DNA from 3 places in the Virgibacillus alimentarius genome. Region 1 is predicted to be linked to each of the others. Evidence: riboswitches for the same ligand, from Rfam matches in the RefSeq annotation. Region 1 holds a riboswitch; each other region holds the start of a gene.
What was found. Region 1 has a riboswitch for thiamine pyrophosphate ahead of thiD (bifunctional hydroxymethylpyrimidine kinase/phosphomethylpyrimidine kinase). Riboswitches for the same ligand answer to the same signal wherever they lie in the genome.
Positions count from the first base shown of each region.

Region 2: linked by a shared signal. The riboswitch ahead of tenA (thiaminase II) and the one ahead of thiD (bifunctional hydroxymethylpyrimidine kinase/phosphomethylpyrimidine kinase) in region 1 are both predicted to bind thiamine pyrophosphate.
Region 3: linked by a shared signal. The riboswitch ahead of tenI (thiazole tautomerase TenI) and the one ahead of thiD (bifunctional hydroxymethylpyrimidine kinase/phosphomethylpyrimidine kinase) in region 1 are both predicted to bind thiamine pyrophosphate.

Region 1 covers NZ_JAGIKX010000024.1:33,304-44,394, forward strand. Annotated here, with positions in the region: gene J2Z81_RS11590 (acyl-CoA dehydrogenase family protein) at 1-798, shown strand, start outside; gene J2Z81_RS11595 (AMP-binding protein) at 817-2,451, shown strand; gene J2Z81_RS11600 (acetyl-CoA carboxylase biotin carboxylase subunit) at 2,481-3,830, shown strand; gene J2Z81_RS11605 (acetyl-CoA carboxylase biotin carboxyl carrier protein subunit) at 3,865-4,077, shown strand; gene J2Z81_RS11610 (enoyl-CoA hydratase) at 4,140-4,922, shown strand; gene J2Z81_RS11615 (acyl-CoA carboxylase subunit beta) at 4,941-6,470, shown strand; gene thiW (energy coupling factor transporter S component ThiW) at 6,692-7,216, opposite strand; gene thiE (thiamine phosphate synthase) at 7,273-7,911, opposite strand; gene thiM (hydroxyethylthiazole kinase) at 7,918-8,712, opposite strand; gene thiD (bifunctional hydroxymethylpyrimidine kinase/phosphomethylpyrimidine kinase) at 8,712-9,542, opposite strand; TPP riboswitch at 9,677-9,778, opposite strand; gene J2Z81_RS11640 (YcxB family protein) at 9,919-10,437, shown strand; gene J2Z81_RS11645 (histidine phosphatase family protein) at 10,445-11,035, opposite strand.
Region 2 covers NZ_JAGIKX010000005.1:41,144-52,234, forward strand. Annotated here, with positions in the region: gene J2Z81_RS05120 (catalase) at 1-24, opposite strand, end outside; gene J2Z81_RS05125 (bifunctional metallophosphatase/5'-nucleotidase) at 371-1,969, shown strand; gene J2Z81_RS05130 (phosphate/phosphite/phosphonate ABC transporter substrate-binding protein) at 2,252-3,184, shown strand; gene phnC (phosphonate ABC transporter ATP-binding protein) at 3,297-4,097, shown strand; gene phnE (phosphonate ABC transporter, permease protein PhnE) at 4,066-4,866, shown strand; gene phnE (phosphonate ABC transporter, permease protein PhnE) at 4,863-5,630, shown strand; gene J2Z81_RS05150 (dicarboxylate/amino acid:cation symporter) at 6,032-7,264, shown strand; gene tenA (thiaminase II) at 7,325-8,017, opposite strand; TPP riboswitch at 8,154-8,253, opposite strand; gene acsA (acetate--CoA ligase) at 8,488-10,203, shown strand; gene J2Z81_RS05165 (hypothetical protein) at 10,289-10,513, shown strand; partial or broken gene J2Z81_RS16170 (IS3 family transposase) at 10,559-10,738, shown strand; gene J2Z81_RS16175 (IS3 family transposase) at 10,721-10,885, shown strand; gene hmpA (NO-inducible flavohemoprotein) at 10,946-11,091, opposite strand, start outside.
Region 3 covers NZ_JAGIKX010000003.1:138,569-149,659, reverse strand. Annotated here, with positions in the region: gene J2Z81_RS03935 (thiazole biosynthesis adenylyltransferase ThiF) at 1-102, opposite strand, end outside; gene J2Z81_RS03930 (thiazole synthase) at 99-866, opposite strand; gene thiS (sulfur carrier protein ThiS) at 868-1,071, opposite strand; gene thiO (glycine oxidase ThiO) at 1,104-2,192, opposite strand; gene tenI (thiazole tautomerase TenI) at 2,193-2,846, opposite strand; TPP riboswitch at 2,971-3,080, opposite strand; gene bioW (6-carboxyhexanoate--CoA ligase) at 3,258-4,034, shown strand; gene bioA (adenosylmethionine--8-amino-7-oxononanoate transaminase) at 4,034-5,392, shown strand; gene bioF (8-amino-7-oxononanoate synthase) at 5,382-6,551, shown strand; gene bioD (dethiobiotin synthase) at 6,548-7,249, shown strand; partial or broken gene J2Z81_RS03890 (cytochrome P450) at 7,286-8,500, shown strand; gene J2Z81_RS03885 (DMT family transporter) at 8,603-9,511, opposite strand; gene J2Z81_RS03880 (branched-chain amino acid aminotransferase) at 9,600-10,691, opposite strand; gene dpaA (dipicolinic acid synthetase subunit A) at 10,986-11,091, shown strand, end outside.

The sequences.
Region 1 (11,091 bases):
AAAGGAGAAGCATTAGGGTCCTTCGGTTTAACAGAACCAAATGCAGGCTCAGATGCTGGCGGAACAAAAACAACCGCATTGATAGATGGCGATGAATTTGTAATCAATGGAGAAAAGTGTTTCATTACAAATGCCAGTTTCGCTAAAACGTTAATTATTACAGCAGTTACCGGCAAAGATGAGCAAGGCAAAAATATCATATCAGCAATTATCGTTCCGACAGATACTAAAGGTGTCACCATAAATAGTAACTATGAAAAAATGGGAGTAAGAGGCTCAGATACTGCAGAAATTATTTTAGAAAATGTGCGGGTTCCCAAATCAAATTTGATAGGTGATCCCCAAAAAGGATTTAAGCAGTTTCTATCCACCCTAGATGGCGGACGAATTTCCATCGGTGCACTTAGCGTCGGTATTGCTCAAGCTTCGTTGAATCGAGCATTAGCCTATGCAAAAGAAAGAAAACAATTCGGCAAACCTCTTTCTTCCTTTCAAGCGATTCAATTTAAACTAGCTAATATGGCTATGGAAGCTGAATTATCAAGGAATATCGTTTTAAAAGCTGCATGGCTAAAAGATAATCATAAATCTTTTTCTAAAGAAGCTGCTTACGCAAAATTATTCGCTTCTGAAACTGCAGTACGCAATGCAGATCAGGCTATTCAGATCCATGGTGGATATGGATATATGAGAGAGTATGAAGTAGAAAGATTTTTGCGGGACGCTAAATTACTTGTCATTGGTGAGGGTACATCAGAGATACAAAGAATTGTTATCGCAAGACAATTAGGTTGTTAAATAACAAAATGGAGGGAGATTTCTATTATTAACTTAACAATTGGTGAGTTGTTAGAAAGGCAAGTAGAGTTATACCCTAATCATGAAGCAGTGGTCTACCCAGAGTCAAACGTACGTAAAACTTATTCAGAGTTTAATACCATCGTTAATCAAATGGCAAAAGGGTTTTTATCCCTAGGAATTAAGAAAGGAGATCATGTAGCTATTTGGTCTGATAACAAGTTTGAATGGCTTATCTCGCAATTTGCAACTGCGAAAATAGGCGCTGTGCTCGTGACTGTTAATACAAACTATCAAGCAGATGAGCTAGAGTACTTATTAAAGCAATCTGACTCAATGACTTTAATTATGGCAGAAAGGTATAAAAGTTCAAACTATGTAAATATATTAAATAAAGTTTGTCCAACAATTAAGCAAGCTGAAAAAGGAGATGTACACAGTGAAAAACTGCCCTACCTTAAAAATATTATTGTTTTAAATGATAAACATTATAAATACGCTTTCAATTGGAATGAAGTCATTCAGCGAAGTCATGAAATCGATGATAAACAACTAGATACTATCAAAAACGCATTACATTATGATGAAGTTATCAATATGCAGTATACATCCGGGACCACTGGTTTTCCTAAAGGGGTTATGCTCAGTCATTACAATATTATTAACAATGCCCATCAAATCGGCAATCGAATGAAACTCACTGAAAAAGACCGAATATGCATTCCAGTACCATTTTTCCATACATTTGGCTGTGTTTTAGGGATTTTAACCGCAGTTGCTAAAGGTTCCACAATGGTCATTATTGAACAATTTGATGCGGAAGAAGTGTTAGAAGCGGTTTCCAAAGAGAAATGTACTGCATTGCATGGTGTACCGACAATGTTTATTGCAGAATTAAACCACCCAAGATTTCATGAATTCGATTTATCTCATTTACGTACAGGAATCATGGCGGGATCGACTTGTCCGATCGAAGTCATGCGTGATGTCATGAATAAAATGGGTGCGACTGAAATTACAATTTGTTATGGATTAACGGAATGCTCTCCAGTTATTATGCAAACAACCGTTGACGATCCAATTGAATTGAAAGTAAGTACAGTCGGGAAAATTCATCCTAATATAGAGGCAAAGATTATTAATCCTGAAACATTAAAAGAAGTCGGTCCACATGAGCCAGGAGAGCTTATTACCAGAGGTTATCACGTAATGAAAGGTTATTATAAAAACGAAGAAGCGACAAACGAAACAATTGACGAAGATGGATGGCTTTATACGGGTGATATTGCAACAATGGATGAAAATGGATACTATACGATCACCGGCAGAAGTAAAGATGTCATTATTCGCGGTGGAGAAAACATCTATCCTCGGGAAATTGAGGAATTTTTATATAAAAATCCGAAGATCGTGGATGTTCAAGTTGTGGGTGTTCCAGATGAAAAATACGGCGAAGAAGTAATGGCATGTATCATTTTAAAGGAAAATGAGCAAGCAACAGAAGAAGCTATTCAAGCGTTTTGCGAAGGGCAAATTTCCAGACATAAAATACCGAAATACATTATGTTTTTAGATGAATATCCGATGACAGCTAGCGGAAAAATTCAAAAATACAAATTAAAGGAAATAGCTTTAGAGAATATAAAAGTATAAACATTCCAGATAGAATTGAGGGGAATAAAATGATCAACAAGCTACTTGTTGCTAATCGTGGGGAAATAGCAGCACGTATCATACGAACATGTAAAGAAAACGATATTAAAACCGTTGCCATCTATTCAGAAGCTGATGCCAGGTCACTTTTTGTAAAAATGGCAGATGAAAGCTATCTAATTGGACCTCCAAGGGTTAGCGAAAGTTACTTAAATACGGACAAAGTTCTAGAGATAGCAAAACAAACCAAAGTTGATGCAGTACATCCAGGATATGGTTTTTTAAGTGAAAATGGCAGCTTTGCAGACAAATGCGAACAAGCGGGAATCACATTTATCGGACCAAGTTCTAACGTAATCGAACAAATGGGGGATAAAATTTCTGCAAGAAAATTAATGGAGAAAGCTGGAGTACCAGTTATCCCAGGCACAAAAGGAGAAGTATCCGATGCGGAAGCGGCAATAAAGGAAGCGGAACATATAGGTTATCCAATTATGGTAAAGGCCTCTGCAGGTGGCGGTGGAATTGGTATGCAAATCGTTCACACTGCTCAGGAGCTTTTAAAAGCATTTGAGAGCAACTCCCAAAGAGCGGAACAATTTTTCGGTGATGGTTCCATGTTCATGGAAAAACTTCTAGTAAATTCCCGTCACATTGAGGTTCAGGTTTTAGCCGATACCCACGGTAATGCAATTCATCTATTTGAAAGAGAATGTTCGATACAACGGCGAAATCAAAAGGTAGTTGAAGAGGCCCCTTCTTCCTTTATATCAAAAGAAACCAGAAAAAAAATGGGTGAAGCCGCAATTAAAGCAGTGAAAGAAATTGGTTATACAAACGCAGGTACGATCGAATTTCTTGTAGATGAAAATGAACAGTTTTATTTCTTGGAAATGAATACAAGAATACAGGTTGAACATGCAATCACTGAAGAAATTACGGGACTGGATATTGTAAAAATGCAAATTGATATCGCTAATGGAGAAAAATTGAGGTTGGATCAAAATGATTTAGAGATCCAAGGCCATTCAATTGAAGTACGTATTTATGCAGAAGATCCTGTTACCTTTTTTCCATCACCAGGGGAAATAACTGTATATGAGGAGCCTGCCGCAAAATATATTAGAGTTGAATCATCGATTGAACAAGGCTCCAAGATAACTCCATTTTATGACCCTATGATAAGTAAATTAATTGCCACAGGAAATAACAGAAATGAGGCAATATCAAGGTTAAATGATGCACTACAAAACTATAAAATTGAAGGGATTAAGACAAATATACCGATGTTAAAAGAAGTTATTCATCATGAACACTTTATCTCAGGTAACACAACAACAGATTTTGTTGAAGAACATTATTTACCGATAGTGAAATAAACGGAGAACCATTCAACATGAGGGGAGTATTAAAATGACTCAAATAAAAGCAAATATGGCAGGAAACGTATGGAAAATCGTAGTTAGTAAAGGTGACACCGTAACAGAAGATCAAGACGTTGTTATTTTAGAATCAATGAAAATGGAAATCCCAATTGCTGCTGATGAAGAAGGAATAGTAAAAGAATTAAGTGTTAATGAAGGCGATTTTGTCAATGAAGGTGATGTGCTTGTAATTATAGAATAATCCGAGCACTTTAGCTCTCCTCTGAGGGCTAAAGTGTTAATAGATTAGGAGGCCTTTTATTCATGTCAAATCTTGTTCAAGTAGAACTGAGAGACGATCATATTGCCATTATTAAACTAAATCGGCCTGAAGCAGCAAATGCAATGAGTCGGCAATTACTAAAAGAAATCAATGATGCTATTTTTTCAATAAGTGAATATGATTCTATTTATTGTACGGTTATTACTGGTGTCGGTGAAAAAGCCTTTTGTGCTGGAGCTGACTTAAAGGAACGAAGCGGCATGAATAACAAGGAAGTCATCGAAGCTGTACGCAGCATCGGAAATACCGTGCTAAATATTGAACAAATGCGGATGCCTGTTATTGCCGCTTTAAATGGAGTTGCTTTCGGCGGAGGATTAGAACTAGCTTTAGGATGTGATATTCGATTAGCAGCCGAACACATTCATTTGGGGTTAACCGAGACATCACTAGCTATTATCCCCGGTGCAGGGGGAACACAACGACTGCCGCGTTTAATAGGCATTGGCAATGCCAAACAACTTATATATACAGCAAAAAAATTAACGGCTAGGGAAGCAAGAAACCTTGGTTTAGTCGAAGAAATTATTGAACCAAGTCAGTTAATAGAAAGGTCAATAGAAATAGCAAAGGATATAGCTAGCAATGGACCGATAGCGGTTCAACAGGCTAAAATTGCTATTAATAATGGCATGCAAGTTGATTTATTAACCGGGCTGGAGATCGAACATCTCAGTTATAAAGAAACCATCCGTACTGAAGATCGATTAGAAGGTTTACGTGCTTTTAAAGAAAAGAGAAAACCTGTTTATAAAGGAGACTAACAAGGAGGATACATATCTATGTCCTATGTAGAACAATTAACAGAAAAAGTCGATACGATTAAAAAAGGTGGAAAAGAAAAGTACCATAAAAATAATCAAGAACGTGGGAAGCTATTTGTAAGAGAACGACTAAATTTGCTTTTCGATAAGGGACTGGATATCGAGGATGCATTTTTTGCTAACTGCATGGATGATGAGTTACCGTCCGATGGTGTCGTTACAGGGATTGGAGAAATGAATGGCCAAAAAGTGTGCGTGATGGCAAATGATTCGACTGTTAAGGCAGGATCTTGGGGAAAAAGAACAGTTGAAAAAATTATTCGTATTCAAGAGACAGCGCTAAAATTAGAACTGCCAATGTTATATTTAGTCGATTCAGCTGGAGCGAGAATAACTGATCAAATTGAAATGTTTCCTGGCCGCCGCGGGGCGGGCCGTATTTTTCACAATCAAATAAAATTGTCAGGCCGCGTTCCTCAAATTTGTCTATTATTTGGTCCTTCTGCCGCTGGAGGCGCATATATTCCTGCCTTCTGTGACATTGTCATTATGGTGAAAGGAAATGCCTCCATGTACTTAGGATCCCCTCGTATGGCTGAAAAGGTTATTGGAGAAAAAGTCACTCTAGAAGAAATGGGCGGTGCAAAAATGCATTGTGCTGTATCCGGTTGCGGAGACGTTCTTGCTAAAACGGAAGAAGAAGCCATTGAATTTGCAAGAAACTATTTAACGTACTTCCCTGCTAACTTTAGAAGCAAACCGAAAAAAGCTGCAGTTCCCGCCCAAAAAGCGTTTCATAAAACAATCAAGGATATTATTCCAGCTAACCAAAATACACCTTTTGATATGAAAGAATTGATCGATCAGATTATCGACACAAACAGCTTTTGTGAAATTAAAAAGTTATTTGCACCAGAAATAATAACGGGATTGTCCCGTATTAAAGGTGGAGTTGTAGGTATTATTGCAAGTCAGCCACGCCAAAAAGGAAGTGTATTATTTCCAGATTCGGCAGACAAAGCTGCGAAATTCATACAATTATGTGATGCATTTAATATTCCCCTGCTCTTCCTTATGGATGTGCCTGGTTTTATGATAGGTACAAAAGTGGAGAGTCAAGGTATCATTAGACATGGTGCAAAAATGTTGGCATCTATGAGTGAAGCTACGGTTCCAAAAATTTCAGTAATCGTTAGAAAAGCTTATGGGGCTGGTCTTTATGCAATGGCTGGACCTGCATTTGAACCAGACGCTGTTTTAGCATTGCCAACAGCACAAATTGCTGTGATGGGACCGGAAGCAGCGGTAAATGCAGTGTATGCAAATAAAATAGCATCATTAGAAGGAGAAGAAAGACAAAGGTTTATAAAGGAAAAACAAGAAGAATATCGTGATGATATTGACGTTTATCGTTTAGCATCTGAAATGGTTGTCGATCAAATTGTAGAACCAGATCAGTTAAGAGGGGAATTAGGAAAGCGTTTTAAAGCTTATGAATCAAAAAATGTAGAATTTACAAAGAGAAAACATGGCGTACTTCCCGTATGAATGAATTTGCACCTTGATCATTTTCAAGGTGCTTTTTCATAAATCCATTTACAAACGTTATCCAAGTGAAATTTAATAACAAGCGCAAAGTTCCATTTCTAATCCTTTTATTGGCACTTTTCATGAACCTTATACTCTTTTCTTTGCAAAAACGATTGCCCCGCATCTTTATATCACGTAATGCCACCCTTGGACCCTCGCCCTACATAATGGTGGTGTTCCTAACCAAAATGCCTGCCTTCTTTTTTTCCATTATTTGCATAATATTGGAAATGATTTGTTTGTTTCACTCGCTTTACTATAAAATAACCAATAAAGGCACCAGAAATACTACTTACTAAAAATGAAGGCATAAACACCATGGCTCCCATCGAACTTCCCATTAATATATTCGCGTACGGGACTGCAAACAAGGAACCAATCAGCCCTGTTCCAACAATTTCTCCAATCACAGCCATTATTTTTTTGCCAAAATGTTTATAGAAAATACCAGCTAAGAAGGCACCAATCATCCCCCCCGGAAAAGCAATGATTGTTCCTAGTCCAAGCATATTACGAATCAACCCCGTCACAAAAGCGATTATAACAGCTGGAACTGGTCCTAATAGTATTGCCACCATAACATTGATCGCATGCTGTACTGGATATGCCTTTGCAACCCCTGCAGGAAACCAGAGTAATTGGGAACCGATTGTCGCTATAGCAACGAAAACTGCCATTGTTGTAATTAGTCTTGTTCGATTCACATTGTATTCCCCTTTTTCCGCAAAATGTGATATTTCCCGGGAAATATCGACAATATTTACTGCACCTTGTCTAATTGTTCTCGCAGTTCTCTTGCAGCTTGCTCAGCGTCCCCTGCTTGACTAATTGCCGTGATCACTGATATACCTGCCGCTCCTGCTTTTTTTATTTGCATAGCATTGGATTTTTTTACCCCGCCAATAGCTACAATTGGAATGTTAACTTTCTCCGTAATATCTCTAATCGTCTGAATTCCAATAGGCTTTTTACCTGGTTTTGTTGCCGTTTCAAAAATTGGGCCTACTCCGAGGTAACTAGCTCCTTGCTGCTCAGCTAGTACTGCTTCTTCTATAGTTGATACAGAAATACCAATCGGAAAATTATTTGGAAGTTTTTCTCTAGCCTCTTTAATTGGTTCGTCTCCTTGTCCCAGATGAACTCCATCAGCACCAAGCTGGATAGCCAAATCGATATCGTCATTAACAATAAATGGAACTCCCTTTTCTTGACATATCTTCCTTAGCTGTTTTCCAAGCTGAATTTTATCTTCGCCTTTTTTTACATGAAGTCCTTTTTCCCGATACTGAAAAATGGTAACTCCGCCATCGATGGCTTCCTGTAATACTTGGGAAGGATTGCGCTTTGTATTGTCACTTCCCATTATAAAATAGAGTAGAAGATCTTTTTCATTGATCATAAAAGGTTAATCCTCCTGAGCTGTGAACATTTGTATTCTTTTTCGTTTCGTAACATCCTGATTTGTTAAATTATAAAGGCTATCCATTAAAGCAGCTGAGAAAGCTCCTGGGCCACTCACTGTTTCCATAGCAATTTCTGATGCTGCTCCATAACTGCTAACTGCGTTTACAGACGCATGATACCTATCATCAGCTACACTAACAAAAGCTCCAATGATAGCAGTCAGTAAACAGCCAGATCCAGTAACCTTTGGCAGCATGGGTACACCATTTTTACATAATGAATATCTTTCACCATCCGTAATAACGTCAGTTTCTCCTGTCGTAATAACGATTGAACCATATCTTCTTGAAACTTGCTTCGGTATATTGGGATTGATATGATCTGTTGATGCATCGACACCTTTCATTTCTGATCCGACTTCCCCTAAGATAGCTATTTCCCCTGTGTTTCCGCGAATAACAGATACATTAATTTCACCCAAAATTTGCTTTACTGCTTGTTTTCTGAAACTTGTTGCCCCGACTCCAACTGGGTCTAATATAACAGGAATCCCTTGATCATTAGCAGTTTTCCCAGCAAGAAGCATGGCTCTCACTTGAGTTTGTGTACACGTTCCAATATTTAACACCAGCGCATTAGCATGGCTTACCATCTCTTCCACTTCTTCAGGAGCATTTGCCATTACAGGCGATGCACCTATTGCTAATAATCCATTTGCTGAAAAATTTGCAACAACGATATTCGTAATATTATGGATCAATGGTTTTTGTTTTCTTATTGCTGTGATGTAGTCCATTAATTAGCCTCTTTCGTTTTATTTTCCGGAACTCCCTGCAAACGATAACCCCAGTGGTTTGTCGGTCCGTTCCCCCTGCCTATTTCTAAACTGAATCGAATGGCGTCAGTTATAAATTGCTTAGCGATCGCAACAGATTCATAAATTGATTTTCCTTTTGCTATTTCTGCTGCAATGACTGCGGAATACGTACATCCTGTTCCATGTGTATGCTTTGTATTAATTCGTTCTGTCGGGAATTTGTAAATTTTCTTCCCATCAAATAATATATCAATCGCATCTCCAGCAAAGTGACCGCCCTTCACAATAGCAGATTGTGCTCCTAACTCCTCGACTATTCGCTTGGCAGCAATTTCTGCATCCTCGGTTGATTGAATAGACACTTCCAATAGTTCTTCTGCCTCTGGTATATTTGGCGTAATAACAGTAGACAACGGAACTAATGCTTCACGGATCGTCTGTCTTGATTCTTTATCCATCAAATGATCTCCACTTTTAGCAACCATGACTGGATCAAGAACATATGGAACATGGTTAGATTTGATTGCATGACTAACTACTTCCATCATTTCAGGTGTGGCGATCATCCCTGTTTTCACAACGTCTGGTACAATATCATTAAAAACACTTTCAAGTTGCTTCTCTATAAATGAAACAGATAGATGTTCGATAGATTGAACGCCTAATGTATTTTGTGCTACGACCGACGTAACAACGCTCATGCCATAAACTTCTCGCTCCTGAAATGATTTTAAATCTGCTTGAATCCCTGCACCACCAGTTGGATCCGTACCAGCAATCGTAAGTGCAGAAGAAGTTGCATATTTCATCGTTTATTAACCCCTTTTCATGGAAAATCCCTATGAAGGAAAAATGGAGATAAGGTAATTTCATAATAAAAACCACACCAGGAAATTGGAGTGGCTTGATATACGTATACAAAGGTATAGCTGTTTTCATATACTATAACCGTTCTCCACTTTCCTACGCTAGTTTGAACTAGATCAGGTTCGAAGGGTTGAGGATTTTACCTTATCTCAGCCATGTGGCACCCCTAGTGGACTTTCCTATTTAATTATGCGTTATATCTTAACTTAATCATGATAACACCTAATTGTCAACTAGATGAAATACGTTGAATAAAAAATAGTTTTCAAGTAATATTTTATTGTGGAAAATGATTTATGTAAAAGGGAGCTTATCATAATGAACGTAAACTTTAATCTTGAATTTGATGACCTATTAGCCTTTCAAGAAGATGTTATTAATAATTCGCGCACACATGATATAAAAGCTAAATACTTTAAATGGATTACAACCATCATCATTCTCCTTGGAATGCTATTGCTTGTAAAGACTTCTTTATTATCGGCCATATTTATTCTAATAATAGCTATGATCTATTTTTTTCTATTTCCATATTTATATAAATCTATGACTTTTCGTAAATTAAAGAATAAACTGCAAAACAATGATTATTCACATATACTTGGCCCCTGTCAAATGACTTTTTCCGAGAATGGAATAGATAGAGAAACAAAACATTCTACCTCCCATTTTAATTGGAATCAATTTGAAAAGGTAAGCGAAGATAATAAACATTACTTTTTATATGTAACAGATTTAGAAGGATTAATTATTCCGAAACAGCCGGATCACATGAATGAAAAAGAGATAACGGAATACAACAATATGATTAAAAATTTCATTAGAAACCTTAAGTAACAAATCTCTATTCACTTCTTTCGCAATATGCGGAAAGATGAGAAACAATATTGTAGTCTTGAATCCTCCATTCCACTTGGTTAAAGGTAATATTACTAATACAAGCATTAATTAGTTTTGTTTTCCCTGAACCTATCTTTCCATTTGATATGGTGGCTAAGATCGTGTTAATTACAGCTCCATGTGCGACAAGCAGGATATGCTTACCCTGATTGTTCTCGATGATCTCATTCAGACCAGCCATTACGCGTTTCCGAAGGGCTCCCCGTGTTTCCTGATTAGGATAATCTTTATCTGGATATTTTGCCTGTCGCTCTCTTTTTGTCATACCCTGTGCTTCCCCGTAATACCTTTCTACAAATGCTTCCATTTCAATGAGCGGAATTTGGAGCTTTTCATTGATAATATTCGCTGTCTGCTTTGCCCGTTGCAAAGGACTTGTTATCAGTACATCATACTTCGTTTTCACCAGCTGATTAGCACATTCCTTGGCTTGTTCTATTCCCCTCTCATTTAGAGGGGTATCCATTTGCCCCTGTACGACTTCTAAAGCATTCCAGTCCGTTTCACCATGTCGTACCAAGCTTATACTTGTAATTTTTATGCACCTCCATTAAAAATAACTCTCTATCACTTTCTATCATTATATAATAA
Region 2 (11,091 bases), on a different contig from region 1:
GTTTCTTGATGTCTTCTCATCCATGTAATCACCTATCCTCTAATCAGTTATTTAACTCCACCTATAATGTATGTTTCTTGTCTTTTGGATATTCAACCTTGGGTGGTATTAAGTAATAGAAATTGTTTAATGATATAATCCAGTATATTGTTTCTATTTTTCCATTTCTCTTTTTTGCAAGGGACTTTGTTAAATTCTCGTAAATTTCTTAAGACTCATCTAGTTATTTTTCTCTAAATAGTATTTAATAAAGAGGTGAGGTTAATATTAACAATTGTTATCGTTGCCACCGTTTTTTATTTCATTTAAGATAGACGTCTTCCTCAAAAAACTGCCCCACCTTTCCCTATTTGGATTAGAAAGGATGTTGATGTTGAAAAACAGCAATGTTGTTGAGCTGAAAATTTTATATACAAGTGATATTCATGGTCATATTATGCCCATTCATTATGGAACAAATGAACAAGCGGCTAGCGGATTATCTAGATATGCAACTGCTGTAAAGCAAATTCGGAGCAAGACTGATAACGTTATCGTGCTTGATAATGGAGATCTTATTCAAGGGACACCACTAATGACACATTTTGTAAAGCAGTACGCTAATGAAATAAATCCATTGATTCAAGCGATGAACATGATTAACATTGATGCTGGCGTTATCGGAAATCATGAATTTAATTTCGGCAAACAAATACTACAATCAGCTATTAACCAGTCAAATTATCCTTGGATTGCTGCTAATGTTATTGATACTAAAATAAACAAACCAAAATATGGCCCTCCTTATGTGATAAAAAGATTAAAAAACGGCATAAAAGTCGCCATTATAGGCGTAACTACACATTACATCCCCAATTGGGAATCGCCGGATCATATAGCAGGCATTCACTTTTCGGATGCATTTACTACTTTAAAGTCATGGGTTACCTATGTACGGGAAAATGAGCACCCTGATTTGGTTGTCGCTGCTTATCATGGTGGATTCGAGCGTGATATTGAAACAGGCGAAGCAACAGAAGTTTTGACAGGTGAAAATCAAGGCTATGCAATGTGTCAGATCGAAGGAATAGATGTGTTGCTTACCGGCCATCAGCACCGGCAATTAACTGAAACTGTCAATAATGTTTTAGTTGTGCAGCCAGGAAGTAATGGGACTGCTTACGGAGAAGTGGGAATCATGTTTGGAAAAAGTGGGGATGGTTGGAAAATCAGGCAAAAAAAAGCCTTTATTCAATCCTTACACAACATTCCACCTGATCCTGATATTTTAAAAACAACAGCTGACATAGAGAAATCGACGCAGCAATGGCTTGATCAGCCAGTTGGCTATATAAAAGGCGATATGACAATTGATGATCCTTTCTTTGCCAGGTTGACGAAACATCCATTTATAGAATTTATCCAAAATGTACAAATAGAGGCAAGTGGGGCTGATATATCTGTTACTTCATTGTTTGATAACAACTCCAAAGGATTTCCTTCTACTGTTACAGTGAGAGATATTGTATCTAATTATATTTATCCGAATACACTCGTTGTCTTAAAATTAAAAGGTCAAGATATCAAAGCGGCATTGGAAAAAAGTGCAGCCTATTTTACACTTGATGATCAAGATGCAATTATTGTTAACCCTGCCTATGAGCATCCAAAGCCGCAGCATTATAATTATGATATGTGGGAAGGGATCACCTATACCATTAACGTAGCCAGACCTGTTGGAGACAGAATTAAAACATTAAACTATCGCGGCAAGCCGATATTGGAACATGAACACTTTAACGTGGTTTTAAATAACTATAGAGCAAGCGGCGGTGGAGATTATGATATGTTTCAATATAAGCCCATCGTAAAAGAAATTCAAAAGGAAGCTGCTGCGTTAATAAGGGAATATTTTGAGAAATATACAACTGTAGAAGCAACGAAAACAGAGAACTTCAAAGTTATTGTAAATAAAGGAAACCCAAGCTAATCGGCTTGGGTTTTCTCATTTAAAGGCAGAAATGATCATTCTCTTAATAGAGAATGTGGCAAAATTCCTCTGATTGTTTATTACATAAATTACCAATTTTACATAAAATTAACACTACATTCATACTGAGTAAACAAACCTTTTGTATACTCAAACATGAAATAAAAATATAAAAAGGAAGGGATCGTGTTAAGCAAATTTTAGTTGAGCTTCCTACGATTGTGCATTAGCTAGATTATATTAACAATATAAATTTAAATAAAACAAATTGGGGGCAAAAGCATGAAAAAATTAGCATCTTTAGGATTCATATTATTACTTTCATTAGGTATTCTATCGGCATGCGGGGGCGAAGATGAAGCAGCTAAAGCAGAAAAAGGCGAAGAAAAACTTGAAGAATTATCTGTTCAATTCGTTCCTTCACAAAATGCGGATACATTAGAAGCAAAAGCTAAACCTTTAGAAGAATTACTAAGTAATGAATTGGACATTCCTGTTAAAGTTAGCGTATCAACTGATTATAACACGATAATCGAGGCGATGGATTCAGAGCAGGTTGATGTTGGCTTCTTGCCTCCGACTGCATATGTACTTGCTAAAGAGCAAAGTGCAGCAGATGTTATTTTACAAGCACAGCGCTACGGTGTAAATGATGATGGTTCAGATACAGATGAACTTGTTGATTCTTATAAATCTATTTTCATTGTCCGAGAAGATTCTGATATTCAATCTGTAGAAGATTTAAAAGGGAAAAAAATTGGCTATCAAAACGTAACATCATCTGCGGGTTTTGTTTGGCCTGCTGCTACTTTAATGGATGTAGGCATTCATCCATTAAATGATGTTGAGTCCGTAACACTAAAAGGTCATGACCAAGCAGTTATTTCTCTTCTAAATGGTGATATTGATGCAGCAGTTACATTTCAGGATGCACGTAATATCGTAAAAGAGGATTATGAAAATGTATTTGATGAAACAAGAATTATTAAGTTTACGGAAGATATTCCAAATGACACGGTAACCATTCGTCCAGAAATTAATGATGAGACGAAAGAGAAAATAAAGGATGCGTTTATTGCAATTGGAAAAGATGAAGAAGGCCGTAAAATCATCCAAGATATCTATTCTCACGAAGGATATGTGGAGTCAAAAGACAGTAACTTTGACATTGTTAGAGAATATGAAGAGAAGGTAAGCGAAGAAATAGAGCAATAAACGATTTATCAGAAAAAACACCTTAACATAATAACTGAATAATAAGGGAAGGCTGCTTGGATATTTATCTGGTCAGCCTCCTTTTACTCAAGTTTAGAAAGTAGGGGAAACTTTGATAGCGTTTAAACATGTTTCAAAAATTTATCCAAATGGAATACATGGATTACATAATATTAACCTGCACATCGGTGAAGGAGAATTTGTTGTTATTGTTGGCCTATCAGGCGCGGGAAAATCTACTTTTCTTCAATCCATTAATCGACTTCACGAAATAAGTGAAGGTGAAATTTTTATAAACAACAAATCGATTACAAAGGCAAAGGGGAATGAACTTTATCGTATCCGACGCGATATCGGAATGATTTTTCAGAATTTTAATCTCGTACATCGCTCAACAGTAATGAGAAATGTTTTATCTGGACGAGTCGGATATCATTCCACTTTACGAATGATCCTTGGACTATTTCCTAAAAAGGATAAACAACTAGCAATGGAAGCTTTACGTCGTGTAAATATTCCTGAAAAAGCATCTATGAGGGCTGATCAATTATCTGGTGGCCAACAACAAAGAGTGTCCATTGCTCGTGCACTAGCACAAGAGCCAAAACTGATTCTAGCAGATGAACCAGTAGCTTCATTAGATCCGATGATGACGGGACAGGTGATGGATGACTTGCTGCGTATAAACCAAGAGTTAAACATGACAATGGTCGTCAATTTACATGATATCGAAATAGCGAGGAAATACGCCAATCGAATTATTGGGTTAAAAGCAGGAAAGGTAGTATTTGACGGAAAAGCTGATGAAGCAACCGATGAAGCATTTGCTGAAATATACGGAAAAACTGATAAAACAAGTGAAAGGATGGGGATGGAACAATATGAAAGAATTGAAAACACAGCAAACGGCTGAAATCTCCGCTTCCCCATCAAAATTAAAGCCAATCGTCACATCTCTACTTGTTTTATTACTTGTACTTGGGAGTAGCTGGCAAATCGGGTTTTCATTTACAGAATTGATTCATGGGCTTCCAAACATGTGGGATTTAATTGTTCAATTAGTGCCCCCTGATTGGGCATATTTTTCGGTGATTACTTCCCCCTTACTTGAAACGATACGAATGGCTATCATCGGTACAACAATTGGTGGAATAATTGCCTTTCCTCTTTCTATTTTAGCGGCTCGAAATGTTTTCCATTCTATATGGATAACTGTTCCAGCTAGGTTTATATTAAATTTAATCCGAACACTGCCTGAACTATTATTAGCGGCCTTATTCGTCGCTGTTTTCGGTATTGGGCCGATTCCTGGGATATTTGCATTAACATTATTCTCTCTAGGTATTATTGCAAAACTATTTTATGAATCTGTTGAATCTATTGACCCGGGTCCTATGGAAGCGATGACAGCTGTTGGGGCAAATAAGATCAAATGGATATTTTTTGGAGTGGTACCACAAGTAATGGCATCCTTTACCTCTTTCTTTTTATATACGTTTGAGATCAATATTCGGGCAGCTGCAGTATTAGGTTTAGTCGGTGCCGGAGGAATCGGTTTATACTACGAACAGACACTTGGTTTTCTGGATTATGGGAAAACAGCTTCTATTATTATGTATACATTAATTGTTGTATTATTGATCGATTACCTTAGTACGAAAATAAGGGAGAAGTTAACATGAGTCGAGTACGGCGAATAAGCATTATGATGGCAATATTATGCATTTACATATGGGCCTTTGCTGGTTTACCTATAGTAGAATTAAAAGAAACATCGCTTGAGGTTATATCAGCTATTTTTTCTGGACTATTTCATCCAGACTGGGGATATGTATATGATCCTGGTGGGGAAGATTTGCTTCGAGGATTGCTTGATACACTAGCGATTGCCTTGCTCGGCACATTTATCGCGGCCATTCTTTGTGTTCCATTTTCATTTATGGCTTCCAAAAATATAGTAAAGTCAAAAGCTACGGTGGGAATAAGCAAATTTATTTTAAGTTTTATACGAGTTTTTCCAGATATTGTTCTAGCATTACTATTTATAAAAGCAGTTGGTCCAGGTGCATTTGCAGGTGTGCTAGCACTGGGGATTGGTGCTGTAGGTATGCTTGGTAAGTTAATTTCAGAGAGTGTAGAAAGTGTTGATTTAAATGCAAAAGAAGCATTAACCGCTACTGGTGCAAACCCGATCAAAACATTTATGTTTGCCGTTGTACCCCAAGTATTACCAAACTTTTTTTCTTTTATTTTATACCGGTTTGAAGTGAATGTACGTGCTGCGACTGTTTTAGGAATCATTGGCGCGGGCGGAATTGGAACACCGCTTATTTTCGCTTTAAGTGTACGCGACTGGGAAAGAGTGGGTGTTATTTTACTTGGAATTATTTTGATGGTTACGCTGATTGATCTTATTTCTGGGAAAATAAGAGCTCGCTTCACATAAGCAAAATGACTAGAAAAACGATATCACGGATCATCTATGATATTTAAAAGATGCTCCGTGTAGTCAATTTACCGGTTCTGTATTGGATGAAACCCTCGAAATTTAGAATTACTCCCTGTTACTAGCTTAATGATAGAATGATTAGCCTTTTCTCAAAGTATTTCCTTCTTTATAACTTCCAACAAAAAATTCCATTGCGATTAGGAAGGTTGAAGCCCGGAGAATAGATGTTACAAAAACAATCGAAGTGTGTTAATATGAAAAAGGTCGGCTTCCATACCATGTATCTTAGTTTTAATTCCTGCCTAGTTGTTCTTTTTTATACCTCGAACCTGTATAACCCATCTTTCCAATCATTAATCTGATTTACTTAACAACAAGAAGAAAGGACAATGAATAATATGAGTTTAACAAAAAAGATTATTATTGCACTTATTCTTGGTGTAATTGTTGGTATAGGCCTTAACTTTACTTCTTCCGACTTGTTCGTAATCATAGATAAATATGCATTAAATCCTGTTGGGCAGCTATTTTTAAATTTAATTATGATGATCGTTGTACCAATTGTTTTTGTCTCCATTGTTCTCGGTACCGCAGGAATTGGCGATCCGGGTAAACTGGGTAAAATTGGTGCTCAAACGATTGCCTTTTACCTAGTTACAACAGCAATAGCGTTGATGCTTGGGCTAGGGATAGGCACTTTACTGGAACCTGGTAAAGCCGGGGTGTTTGAGACGAATAAAGCTGATTTTGAAGAGCAATCAGCTCCACCTATTATGGAAACAATCGTAAATATTATTCCGGAAAATCCATTTGAAGCAATGACAACAGGGAATATGCTTCAAATTATTGCTTTTGCTATTTTTATAGGGGTCGCACTAGCTGTGTTAGGGGAGAAAACGAAAGGAATATATCAATTATTTGAACAAGCAAATGATATATTAATCTACATTGTTAACGCAGTTATGAAAACGGCTCCATATGGTGCATTTGCCTTGGTTGCTTCAGCAATAGGTGATGCAGGATTAGATGCATTAGGATCAATGGCCATGTATATGTTTGCTGTAATCTTAACATTAATTTTACATGGAGCGATCACCTATAGCTTGGCAATATGGGGAATTGGAAAAGCAAAACCATCTAAGTTTTTTAAAGAATTTTTTCCTGCTATGTCTGTTGGATTTAGTACATCTAGCTCAAGTGCAGCATTACCAGTTTCGATGAAAATTGCCCAGGAAAAACTAGGTATTAAAAAGTCTATTAGTAGTTTTGTGCAACCGCTTGGAGCTACGATTAATATGGATGGGACTGCAATTATGCAAGCCGTAGCAACGGTGTTTATATCCCAAGTCTATGCAATCCCTCTCGGACTAAACGATATGTTAATGGTGGTTCTGACAGCTACACTGGCAAGTATTGGAACTGCTGGTGTACCAAGTGTCGGGTTAATTATGCTGGCTATGGTCTTGAATCAAATTGGTCTTCCAGTTGAAGGTGTCGCACTTATAGTAGGGGTTGATCGTCTTTTAGATATGCTTCGGACTTCACTCAATATTACCGGAGATGCAGCTTGTGCATATGTCATTTCTGAAAATGAAAAACGAAAAGAAAGTAAATTAGCTAAATCATCCTAAAACAAAAAGGTTGTCTCAAATTAGGTTGTAATAACCTAATGAGACAACCTTTATCTATTATTAAACGCTAGCACGGACTTCTACTGGCCACATTTCCTTGTTCTCTGCCATATCCCAGAACATATACTCAAAATAGCTTGTTTTTACAACAATTTCTTCAATAAAAGCAAGTTCATGCTCAGGTTTACCTTTAGCGATTGTATTGATTAAATCAATACAATCATTTGCTAACGCTGTGAATTCATCAGATGAATACATTTGTACCCAGTTTCCGTAAAATTCATGTTCTAAAGCACCAGGCACCTTCGCCAGTGACTTGCCAATGTAATTATAACTCCAAGCGCATGCAAGTACAGAGGCGACAACATTTTCAATGCCTCCACGCTGCGAAACATTTAGCATATAGCTTGTATACGCGGTTGTAGTAGCAGCTGCTTCTGTGTTTTCTAATTCTTCATTGGATATGCCGAACTTACTTGCATATTTACGGTGAAGATCCATTTCCATATCTAATGTTCCGTGAAGCAGATTTGCAAAAGTAGTCATGGTATCTAAATCTGTAGCTTTCGCACTTCCTAAAGCAAATAGACGTGAATACTCAATAAGATAAATGTAATCCTGTTTCATCCAATGCTTAAATTTTTCTTGATCTAGCCAGCCTTCTCCAAGTCCTTTTACAAAAGGATGTTCTAAATAAGACTTCCAAATAGGTTCTACTTTGTTCCATAACCTGTCTGTGAATAAATTTTCCATTTTATATATCTCCTTTTTCCTGTATTTACTAGAAACAAAGACCAAACTGTTAAATCGATCGACCTCCTAAAATGATTAAGAGGAAACGAAAAACCCATTCTTTCATTGGTAGGAAGAATGGGTTATGCGCATACAAATATCGCATGTTCCACTTCCCTACGCTAGTGCAAACTAGATCAGGTTCAAAGGGTCAAGCTTCCTCTCTCAGCAATTAAATTGCTCCCCTAGTGAAATGAAAAAATATTAAGTTATTTAACTATTAATGCCATTAAATCATATCTGATTGTATAAAGCAAGATAGCTTCATAGAGGTATAAGAAAATTTTTATAGGCAATCTAAGCAAAATTACTTTAAAAATGTCACAAAATGTTCTAAAATAAATATATAGACAAAATTGTTACAATAAAGTGTAATTACACAATTTTTAAAAATTAATAGAATTCCAAACTAAACAACATGAGGTGATAACATGGACATGCAACGTATACCCGCTCAGAAAGGGAAGTATAATTTACAAGATTATGATAAAATGCGAGAAACATTCTCATGGGAGGATGCGAAAAAGCATTTCAGCTGGAATGAGACTGGAAAGGTGAATATAGCATATGAAGCTGTTGACCGACATGCACAAAATCCAAAATTAAAAGATAAAGTTGCTTTATATTATTCATCTCCTGATAGAGAAGAACAATTAACCTTTGAACAAATCAGTAAAAAAAGCAATCAGTTTGCAAATGTATTAAAAAAGCATGATGTTCAAAAAGGTGATCGTGTTTTTCTATTTCTACCAAGGAGTCCTGAATTTTATATATCATTTTTTGGAATTATAAAAACCGGTGCGATTGCTGGACCACTATTTGAAGCATTTATGGAGCAAGCTGTTCGCGATCGCTTGCAGGATAGTGAAGCAAAAGTTTTAATAACCACTCCAGATCTCTTGGAGCGTGTTCCGCAAAAGGATCTTCCGGAACTAAAAAAGATCATTCTTATCGAAAATCATAATGAAACAGCGGATAAGTATATTGATTATAAAGAAGAAATGGAAAGTGCATCAAGTGATTTTGATATAGAATGGGTGGACTTAGAAGATGGAATGCTCATTCATTATACCTCTGGTTCAACTGGAAAACCAAAAGGCGTTTATCATGTTCATAATATAATGATTCAACAATATATTACAGCAGAATGGGTACTTGATCTAAAAGATGATGATGTATACTGGTGTACGGCAGATCCAGGATGGGTCACTGGAACATCATACGGAATTTTTGGCCCATGGTTAAAAGGAGTTTCAAATGTTGTCCGTGGTGGACGATTTTCACCAGAAGCTTGGTACGATACAATCGAAAAATACAATGTATCCGTATGGTATACAGCACCAACAGCATTACGAAAGTTAGTTAGTGCAGGAGAAGATGTTGTAAAACGATTTGATTTATCATCCTTACGTCATGTAATGAGTGTGGGTGAGCCATTAAATCCGGAAGTAATCACTTGGGGATTGGAAGCGCTTAACCACCGAATTCATGATACATGGTGGATGACAGAGACTGGAGCACATATTATTGTGAATTTCCCTTCTCAAGAAATACGTCCTGGTTCCATGGGAAAACCAATTCCAGGTATTGAAGCATCTATCGTTGATAATGAAGGAAATGAACTACCGCCAAACCAAATGGGTAACCTGGCTATTAAAGAAGGTTGGCCTGCAATGATGCGTAAAATCTGGAATAACCCTGGTAAATTTGAGAGCTATTTTGTTAATGGCTGGTACCTCTCTGGTGATAGTGCCTATCGCGATGAAGACGGATATTTTTGGTTCCAGGGCCGATTAGATGATGTCATTAACACATCTGGTGAACGAGTTGGGCCATTCGAAGTAGAAAGTAAATTGCTCGAACATCCAGCTGTGGCTGAAGCTGGTGTGATTGGTAAGCCACATCCTGAACGCGGCGAAATCATTAAAGCCTTTATTTCCCTAAACGAGGGATATGAAGATGCATCCGAATTATTGGAGGATATTCGCCAATTTGTAAAAACAGGTTTAAGTGCCCATGCAGCGCCACGTGAATTAGAAGTGACAGATGCTATACCTAAGACCCGAAGCGGTAAGATTATGCGTCGTCTTCTAAAATCACGGGAGCTCGGATTACCAACAGGTGATACTTCAACATTAGAAAAATAGGTTTTAGAATGAAAAAATACAAGACACGTTCTTTGATGTGCACCCCTAGAGTTAGACCAAAAGTCTAATTTTAGGGGTGTTTTATATGGCTAAGTATGATTTAGCATTTAAACTGGCAGTTGTAAAAGCGTATTTAGCAGGTGAAGGTGGATACAAATTGTTAGCCAATAAATTTGGTATTCCAGCTAAGCGAACCACTGCGTGTGGAGAATGCTTACTTAAAAAAGCTCCGAGCTTCAGGGAAAAATATTCCGAGCCGACTGCGAAAACAGAATCTAGAATCATCCACGAACTACTAGGAAAATTCTGACTAGCAGTAATCCTTGAAGCGACAAAATTTCCAAAGGCTACTTATATGTATTGGCAGAAAAGATTCAATGAAACTAACCCAGATAAAGAAATTGAAAAAGTAATTCAGGATATATTTGAAGAACACAACGGTAACTATGGTTACCGAAGAATTAATATCGAGCTGAGAAACCGTGAATATATTGTCAATCACAAGAAAGTTTTACGCATCATGAATAAACTTGGATTTGCATGCACCAAATTCACACGTAAGTCACGAAAATACAGTATTGACAAGTATATTTACTATTATAATCATAAGAGAATAAAAGCAAAATTGACTGGAATGAGTCCGGTTGAATACCGGAAACAAACCAGCCAATTAGCAGCTTAAAATTTAAGTTTAACTTTATGGGTTCAGTACACTTGACTCACGTGTCTTGTATTTTTTTAATTATGCTGTAATTGCTGTTGCTGGACCAAATACCTCATAACGAATATCTTCATCTGCTACATCAAGGTTTGTTAAATGTTGATACATAGCACGCATAAATCCTTTTGGTCCACAGAAGTAAAATGCTGCATTTGATGTAGGTATGA
Region 3 (11,091 bases), on a different contig from region 1:
AGCCCCTGCTCCCACGAGTAACACATGCTTTTTTTTTAGTCTTCTTTGTCCCTTTTCACCAATCGGAGCGAACAGCGTTTGTCTGGAATAACGATCATTCATCCGATACTCAGCCCTTCCATTGGACTGCTTGCTGTTGCTGTTCGTTTTTTAGGAATTCTTCCAGCTTCATAACCTAAGCGGCCCGCTTCAATTGCGAGTTTCATCGCTTTAGCCATTTTTACTGGGTCATCTGCAGCAGATACCGCTGTATTTAGTAACACAGCGTCAGCTCCTAATTCCATCGCTATTGCAGCATCAGCAGGAGAACCAATACCAGCGTCGACAATCACTGGAACCTTTGTTTGTTCAACAATAAAACGTAAATGAAGCGGATTAATAATTCCTTGACCTGATCCAATTGGTGAAGCTCCCGGCATGATCGCATGGGCACCAAGTTCTTCCAGTCTTTTAGCAAGCACAACATCATCAGAAGTATATGGCAGAACTGTAAAACCTTCTTTGAGCAGTTCCTCTGTTGCTTTTAATGTTTCCACAGGATCCGGAAGCAACGTCTTATCGCAACCAATAACTTCTACTTTGATCATATCGCAAAGCCCTGAGGCTTGAGCTAGTTTAGCATGGCGTACTGCTTCTTGAGCTGTTTTTGCACCAGCTGTATTTGGTAGCAAGTTAACTTTATCTAAATCTATTTTTTCAAGAAAATTAGGTTGACTTGGTTCATAAATGTTCATGCGCCGGACAGTAAATGTTAAAATTTCAGATTCTGATACCTCTACGGCTTGTTTTTGAATATCAAAATTTGGATATTTTCCTGTTCCTAATAGTAATCTGGAATGAAATTGTTTATCGTTAATGGTTAGCATCTCAACCGCCTCCTACAAATTGGACTAATTCTATTTTGTCACCTTCAAAAATTTGAGTTTTTTCATGTGCATTTTTATCTAAAATCGTGTCATTATGTTCCACAATGATGACAGGGTTGTTTATGTTAAAATGATCAATAACTCCTTTAATTGTACGCACCGAATCAGGTACAGTTACAACCTCCCCGTTTACTCGCAGATTCACTTGCTCACCTCCTCTACACTACGTTGTTTTATTTAAAAAGGGGCTTCTATTTCCTCTCCCTCAAGAAGTTTGGCCATATTTAACCCGGTAATAGGTGCAAGAAGTATTCCATTCCGGTAGTGACCTGTAGCAATCGATAATCCCTCAAACAGCGGGTGTCTTCCCATGTATGGTGTTTTATCAGCTGTTTGCGGCCGAATCCCAGCCCAAGATTTTTCCCACTGTGCACAGGTTAATTCCGGAATCAGTTTGATAGCGCGCTGCATAAGCTGAACGAGGCCCTCTAAATGAACCGATTCATCAAATGTATTTGCTTCTTCGGTCGCTCCAATAACTAGCCTTCCATCTGGTTTTGGCACAATATAACAACCTTTTGAGAATATCGTTCGTATAACCGGGCTCTTTTTAACCCGGACGGAAAAACATTCTCCTTTTACTGGATACGTGTTCAACTTTATCCCTAATTGACTTAGTAATTGTTCACTCCACGCCCCCCCTGTTATAACTGTTTCATCGGCAAATATTTTGCCTATCATCGTTTGAACGCCTATGATTCTATTTGTTTCTTTAATAAAACCACAAACCTCCGTATGTTCCATCATTTCTGCTCCCAGACCTATAGCAGCATGAGCTAATGCTCTAGATAGATTTGGTGGGGAAACATTTCCATCGTTTGGGATATACATAGCCCCTTTTATATACTCAGAAAGGGAAGGTTCCCACTCTCTTAATTCGTTTGGAGCTATCCAAGATGCACTTTCACCTAGCTTTTTCTGAATGGATATGATGGATGCTAGTGAAGCAGCTTCTGCATCCGTTTTCGCTATTTTAAATATCCCATTTTGTACGAGTTGAATATCTATTCCTGTCAATTCTTTTAATTCCTCTGCAAGTTTTGGAAACATTCCCCTGCTTTTTCTAGCTAAGCGGAATAATGGGCTATCTTTTTCCAATTCTGATTGCGCACCCAGCATTCCCGCTGCAGCACTTGATGCTTTGCTGGCTAGCTTATTTTTCTCCAGCAGCAGCACGTTTCTTCCTCGCTTACTTAATTGGTAAGCAATGGAACTCCCAATAACTCCGCCTCCAACGACAATCACATCATAATGTTTTTTCATCATTCACTTCGCCTTCTCTAAACTTTTTCTATATGCTAATGTAGCTTGTATAGGATTCTTTGCGAGTAAAACCCCTGATAGAACTGCAATCCCTCTAGCACCTGCTTTAATTACTTCTCCCGTATTTTCAGGAGTAATACCACCAATAGCTATGACTGGCACCTTGACGGTACTTGTAATTTCTTGTAATTTTTCAAGTCCTCTAGGAGGTATACCAGGTTTTGATTGTGTATTAAAAATATGACCATAAAACAAGTAATTTGCACCTTTTTCCTCCGCTAATATTGCTTGCTCCACTGAATGAGTTGAACAACCAATTTGCAATGATGGAAACGCTCCTTTTACCAAAGCAATATCTGCGCTATGATGTGTGAGCTGCACACCAATTGTTTGCATGATGTATGCAATATCAATACGGTCATTAATAATGATCTTTTCTTGCGGAACTCCTTTATCTATTAATGTTTGGACAACATCCACTATTTCCTTTGCAGTCCAATTTTTTTCACGTATATGGACCCTATCAACATATTCATGAATCGTTTGTAGAATGCCAGTAAAAGTTTCAGCAGATTGTTGTCCTGTTGAGATAAGATGTAATTGTTTAGTGAATGGAATCACCTCCCGTTCTGGAATCGTAAACTTTTGTCTTATCAACGGAAATGACTTTTATATAAACAAAAAACCACTTCCGTTACGCACAGCGCATAAGGAAGTGGTTTCAGATTTTTAACATAACAAATAATTACACATACTAAACATATGTATAACATTCGATGTAATCCTCAACACGTTACTTCCCTACGCTGGCTTCAACCAGATCAGGTTCAAAGAGTCCCAAAGTAATCACTTTGATCTCAGCCTTTTTAAAAGGCACCCCCAGTGTTTATACTCAATATCTAGTTTTAATTTTTAATGTCTACTATTAGTCTAACATGTTTTAATTATGTGTCAATTACAAACGTTTTCGCTTTATATAAGAAAATTTCTATTGACAGGATAATTGTTACGCTTTATTCTACTATTGTAAACCTTATTTTTTTAAAGTTAACAATAGAAGGAGGTGTAATGCTTATTTACACAAGCGAAAAATACTTCAGCATCAGGATGAGAGCTTCAAAATATGCATCCTCAGAGCAAGATGAAAAACATATTTCCGGAGGCGAAGCTCTGTGTACATACGATAAAATAAAAGATACGGTAAATACACTGTTGGATAAAGCCTTATCTCATTCAAGGGGAGATCCTGATTTTATGCAGATACAATTTGATGTATTAAATGATCCCATTAAAAAAATCAATCCTTTATTCGTCTCTAATAATTCAGTGAATTCGGATAAAACAGGAAGGGAATTGGCATTAAAGTTTCTCGTTCAATCTGGGGTTTCAGAAAAAGCTATTGCAAAGGGATATCAACATTTAATAGATCAATCTGAATTAAGAGGAGCCATTTTAATTGATTACCAATCAGGTGAACGGGTTGATAACTCAAACGAACGTGGAATACGTGTATCTAGGATGGACTGGTTGCAATCAGATTTTGAAAGATGGGCTGCATTTTATAACCTCCCAACAAATCCAAGACTAAAAGAAGCACTCGTTCTTGCTACGAAAGTGAATGATCACCCTTTAGCCATTGCAGAATTATGTTGGTCAGATGATCCCGGCTATATAACTGGTTACGTAGCCAGTAAAAGATTAGGTTATCAGCGAATTACGAAAATGAAGTCTCCTGGTGATGAGCAAGGATGCAGAATTTTCTTTATTGATGGAACAAAATATACAAATTCTTATATTCATTACTTGCAAAAGCAACCAATTTTAATTTCTTGGAGGGATAAATAATGACAAAAACATTACTGGAAAAAAGTAAGGAACATTTATGGTTACCTTTTACGCAAATGAAAGATTATGAAAAGGATCCCCTCATTATTGAGAGTGGAAATGGAGTTAAATTAAAGGATATCGATGGGAAAGAATATTATGATGGTTTTTCATCTGTCTGGCTTAATGTTCACGGTCACCGTAAAAAAGAATTAGATGATGCAATAAAAAAGCAATTAAATAAAATTGCGCATTCCACATTGCTTGGGATGACAAATGTACCTGCAACAGAACTAGCTGAGAAATTAATTGAGATTACTCCAGAACAATTAACACGCGTATTTTATTCAGACAGCGGTGCAGAAGCTATTGAAATTGCACTTAAAATGGCATACCAATATTGGAAAAATGAAGGATACCAAAAGAAAAGAAAGTTTATATCAATGAACAATGGCTATCACGGTGACACCATAGGTGCTGTAAGTGTAGGGTCAGTAGAGCTTTTCCACCAAGTATACGGTCCTTTAATGTTTGATAGTTTTAAAGCACCTATCCCAAATGTATATCGGTCCAACAGTGAAAATCCAGACCAATGCCGCGATGAATGTTTAAATATTCTCGAGCAATTACTTATTGAAAATCATCAAGATATAGCAGGATTAACAATTGAGGCTATGGTTCAAGGAGCCGCAGGTATGATTGTTATGCCTGATGGATTTTTATCGGGGGTGAGAGAGCTTTGTACAAAGTACGATGTACTTATGATCGTGGATGAAGTTGCGACTGGCTTTGGCCGTACCGGTAAAATGTTTGCTTGTGAACATGAGGGAATCCAGCCTGATCTAATGACAGTCGGTAAGGGAATTACAGGAGGTTATTTACCAATATCTGCAACATTTACAACAGAGGATATATATAACGCTTTTTACGATGATTATGAAAAGCTAAAAACACTTTTCCATGGACATTCTTATACCGGAAATCAACTTGGGTGTGCAGTAGCGATTGAAAATTTGCGGTTATTTGAATCAGAAAAAATCATCGATCGTGTAAACGAAAAAGCAGAAGAAGTGAAAACATTACTGTATGACCTAGAACTACTTCCCCATGTAGGTGAAATAAGACAACTTGGATTAATATGTGGGATAGAATTAGTTAAAAACAAAAAAACAAAGGAACCGTTCCCTTTCAATAGTCGAGTAGGCTATCATGTTTCACTAAAAATGAGGGAATTAGGAATGATAACAAGACCGATGGGAGATGTCATCGTTTTTATGCCGCCATTTGCAAGCAGTAGTGATGAATTAACTGAAATGGTGAAAATCATGAAGAACGCGATTGTTGAAGTAACACAAGGAGCAGCTACAATTGACGCTTGATCAATGGCTCACCCAACGTCTCGAAAAGACAAAAAATGCTGGTTTATATCGACAGTTGCGAATCATGCATCATGGACCTCGCCCTCAAATGCTGGTAAACCAAAAAGATGTGCTTGTGTTCTCATCAAACAATTACTTAGGAATGGCTAATAAAAAAGAATTAATTGATGCTGCCAAAATCGCTTTAATTGAATTTGGAGTAGGAAGTAGTGGTTCACAATTAACAACAGGTCATTCGTATTGGCATCACAAGCTCGAAAATCGTATCACTACATTTAAGAAAACAGAATCTACGCTTCTTTTCTCAAGTGGTTATTTAGCGAACATCGGTGTCTTATCAACCGTGCCTGAAGAAGGCGATATTATTTTAAGTGATCAGCTGAACCATGCCAGTATTATTGATGGATGCCGTTTATCAAAAGCTGACACAGTGATTTATAAACATGTTGACATGATGGATCTTGAAAATAAATTGAAAAGGACATCTAACTATAAAAGACGATTTATTATCACAGATGGTGTATTTAGCATGGACGGGAACATAGCACCATTAGATAAAATTGTTGCACTAGCAAATCGTTATGACACCTTTGTCATTGTAGATGATGCACATGCGACAGGAGTCCTTGGTAAAAATGGACGGGGAACCAATGAATATTTTGACGTTGAACCTGATATCGTCATTGGTACCATGAGTAAAGCAATAGGAACGGAAGGTGGCTTTGTTACAGGTTCAAAAACATCCATCGATTTTTTACTAAACCACGCAAGGAGTTTTATTTTTCAAACGGCAATTGCCCCTGCCATTTGTGCAGCATCCTATACAGCAATAAATAGGATAGAAGAAGATAAAAAACAACGCTCCCTTTTGCTAAAAAAAATAAAGACGGTAAAAACAACACTTACAGAAATGGGATATGAAGTAAGAGGGGGAGAAACACCTATTATACCGGTATTGATTGGGAGTGCCGAAAAAGCAGTGCTATTTGCTGATAAACTTTATGAAAGAGGCATTTATGCCCCTGCTATTCGCCCGCCAAGTGTACCATATGGACAAAGTAGAATCCGACTAACGATCACGACAGAACATACGGAAGAAAACATCAAAAAGTTGTTACTATCATTTAAAGAAATAGGAAAAGAGTTGAATATCATATGAAAGGATTTTTCATAACAGGTACTGATACGGATGTCGGAAAAACATTAATTTCATCTGGTCTTGCAGCTATATTCAAGGAAAAAAATATGGATATAGGTGTATACAAACCCTTGTTAAGTGGTGCTTCGCGGTATCATCCTAATAGTGACACAAGTCTTCTTAAGGAAATGGCACAGACCAAACTGTCGAATGCATCGATCACGCCCTTTCAATTTAAAGAGCCATTAGCGCCCTATGTAGCTGCTAAGTTAGAAGGACGAAGCATTTATTTAGAGGATGTCGTAGCACACTGGAAAAAGATCCAAAAAAAGCATGATTATTTCATAGTTGAAGGTGCCGGTGGTATATCTGTACCATTGGGTGAAGATTTTTTAGTCAGCCATTTAATTCAAGAATTACAACTTCCAATCATAATCGTTGCCCGTTCAGACCTTGGTACTTTCAATCATACATTTTTAACAGTACAATACGCTAAAGAAATGAAACTGAACATTGCTGGCATCATCATAAATGGAATAGACGATCCACCTAATCTCGCTGAAAAAACAAATCCAAATTTAATCGAATCTTTTTGTAAAGTACCAATCCTGGGTATTTTACCAAAAATGCAAGTAGTTGATGCACAAGATTTTAAACAAATTATAAAAGACAATATTGACACCGCTTCACTTATTCATCAAATGCAACAGAACGGATGATTGAAAATTATTTAAATCAATGAATGGAGGATTTTCATGTCAAGCCCCAATCATTTAACGAGGGAAGATCTAATTTCTTTCCCTCTAAATACGCATCAATTTATCAACAATCCTTATCCGACCTACAGCCATATACAGTCCATACATCCGGTGTATTGGAACGCTAAACGAAAATACCGCGGATGGTTTATAACCGGCTACAACGAAGCAAAAACAGCTCTAAAGGATAGCCGGTTAGAGAACCGAATTCCTTTACCTGTAATGACAAAGAAATACCAACATCTAAGAAAGCTACTGACAAATATGTTACTCTATAAAAATCAAATGGACCATATCAGGATTCGCAAAATAGTCAGCAAAGCTTTTTCTCCAAGGAGGATTAGTTATTATCAACCTTATATAAAGAATACCGTTCATGAACTACTAGAAGACTGCACAAAACAAAGGAAAAAAACGATTGATATCATTTCTGATTTTGCATTTCCATTAACTAGTCTTGTGATCGCTAAACTATTAGGGATACCCGAAAAAGAAAGACACCATTTTAGAAAATGGGCTATTCAATTAGTTAAAACGATTGATTTATCCCGGTCAAAGGTAGATATACAAAAGGGAGAATATCTCATTGAAAGATTAATGAAGTACTTTCAACATCTTATTCATGAAAAAACGAATAACCCTGACCATGACTTAATCAGTTTATTGATAAAGGATGAACAACTAACAGAAGAGGAATTGATTGCAACCTGTATTCTACTCGTTATTGCTGGTCATGAAACAACCGTTAATTTAATCTGTAATAGCGTTTATTCATTGCTAAAACACCCTGATCAATTGTTAAAATTGTAAGAAAATCCAAATTTGATTGACACAGCCATCGAAGAATTTTTACGTTACGAGAGCCCTACACAATTAACTGCTCGTATAGCCTCTGAAGATATGGAATTAGGTGGAAAATCTATAAAAAGTGGGGAACATATATACATATTATTAGGGGCCGCTAATCGAGATCCTAATACATTTTATATTCCTGACACACTTGATATAACAAGAAAACCTAACCCTCATCTTTCCTTTGGCCATGGTGCCCACTTCTGTATTGGGGCTTCACTTGCCCGGATGGAGGCAAAAATAGCACTTCTTGCACTAATACAACAAAAGCCTAACATAAAACTACAATCCGATAATATACAATGGCGAAGGCTTATTGGTTTCAGAGCATTAGCGAAGCTTCCGGTTATTGTTGATTAATTGAAAGTTCATTACAAACGATACAAGTTAAGTTTATAGCTTAACTTGTATCGTCTTCCAATGATAAGAATTGCTATTATTTGAAAACAATAAAGCTGCTGCTTACCCATTTTCAATCTGTCTATCAATTTTATTTTTTTGCACTTTTACCTGTGTAGTCAGCAATACACCAATAATTACGGCTAATGTACCAATTAAATGCATGATTGTTATCTCCTCATCTAACCATAGAAATGCACCGGTCATAGTAACAATCGGTAAAAAGTTCAGAAACACAGAAGCTCGGGATGGACTTAACAAATCAACAGCGCGGTTATAGAACAGCAAAGCAATAAAAGATGGAAACACTCCTAAATAAACAAGACCCATTATCTTCGCAATAGTAAGGAAGGGTAATCCAGCTACAAACCATTCCAAAAGGACAACAGGTAGTAATATAATGACAGAAATGCCTGTCATCATAAGCAAAACTCCATAATGAGGAAACAGATGCATATATTTTTTAACCATGATCGAATAAATCGCCCATGCAATAACCGCTCCGATCATAATTCCGTCGCCAACATTCCAATCAATGGATGTCAGATGGAATACCTGACCATTCATAATCACCCACAATGATCCGAAAAAGGACAACAAAATCCCAATCCAATGGACAAAATATAATTTGTCTTTAAGTAAAATGACGCTTAATATCACTGTTGCAACCGGAATGGATGACTCTAATACGGATACCTTCGTCGCTGTCGTGAAGCTTAAAGCTCCATATATAAAAGTGTTAAATAGCGTGATGCCTGTTAAGGTCATTAACAGAAAAGGTTTTTTGTATGTTAAAAATGTTGACCGATATGTCCATGCCTCACGAATTCCAAACGGGATCATTATGATAAACGCAATTAACAACCGAAAGAATGCAATGGTAAGCGGCGGCAAATCGTTCATTGCTTTACCAACAAGAATATTTCCTGCATAAAATAGTACAACGAAAATCATGAATATGTAGGGATACAAATAAAAACCCCCTATCCCAAAAGCAATAAATAAAGGCCCTAACCAAAAATGCTAGGAGCCAATATCTTTTGCTTTTATATTCTACTTATTATTTAACAGAAGATTCCTTCGGCAATTCTACTACCCAATCAAATGGATCTTCTAATTTTCCTAGTTGAATTCCTGTTAACGTTTCATATAGTTTTTTAGATATTTCACCTGTTTTCCCTTCATTGACAACCATTTCTTCCCCTTCCCAGTTAAGTTCGCCGATTGGTGAAATAACTGCTGCAGTTCCTGTTCCAAAAGCTTCTTCTAATTGACCATTATGATGTGCTTCTTGAACTTCCTTCATGGAAATTTTGCGTTCTTTAACACGCATACCCCAATGTTTTAATACTTGAATGATGGAGTTTCGAGTTACTCCTTCTAAAATACTTCCGTTTAAAGCTGGTGTCACAATTTCGCCATTTATCTTAAAAAAGATATTCATACTGCCAACTTCTTCTACAAATTTCTTTTCCACTCCATCTAACCATAATACTTGAGAAAATCCTTTTTGATCAGCTTCTTCCTGTGCTTTTAAACTTGCAGCATAGTTTCCTGCTGTTTTTGCTGTTCCTGTTCCACCAGCAACTGCACGAATATATTCATTTTCCACAAGAATTTTCACAGGATTAATTCCCTCTTTATAATACGCTCCCACAGGAGATAAAATAATCATAAAACGATACTTTTTAGATGGGGAAACACTAAGATTGGATTCTGTAGAAATCATAAATGGACGGATATATAGTGATGTTCCTTCTGCATTAGGAATCCAGTCTTTATCAATTGTAATTAACTTCTTCAACGCTTCTAATGCCAATGCTTCGTCTACTTTTGGCATACTCAATCGATTACTTGATTTATTTAGTCTTTCCATATTTTTCTCTGGACGGAATAATCTGATAGACCCGTCTTGGCCCATATATGCTTTTAAACCTTCAAAAACAGTTTGACCATAATGAAAAATCATCGCAGATGGATCAAGTGTGATCGGTTCATAAGGTACAATTCTTTTGTCATGCCACCCTTTTCCCTCAGTATAATCAGCAACAAACATATGATCTGTAAATTGCTTTCCAAATACTAATTGATCAGCTGCTGGCTTTTGTTTTTTGGTCGTTGCCAAATCGATTTTAATATTTTGTTCTTTCATCGGTGAAGCCCCCTAATTAAAATTCACTCTGATTTTCCGTACTAAATCCTATCTTTTTATCAGCTAATAGGAGATGAAGTGATATAAAATAATTTAAATTTTAATATTAATTATACAATAATTTTTAAAATATATCTATTATATTGAAACTTTAAATAATAAAATGCAAATGACTGTATATTAACTGTTCCATTCATTCTTTTTTAATTTACCATTTTATTAATGTAACTGTATTGGTTCTAAAAATTCAATACTCACGATATGATAATACCATTGTGAAAGGTGGAGATTATATTGAAAAACTTAAACATCCTTTTAATTGGCGGGGATGCCAGATATCTTGAAGTCATTGATACATTGGCCGCAGATGGGGCAAATATATACTTAATTGGCTATGAAT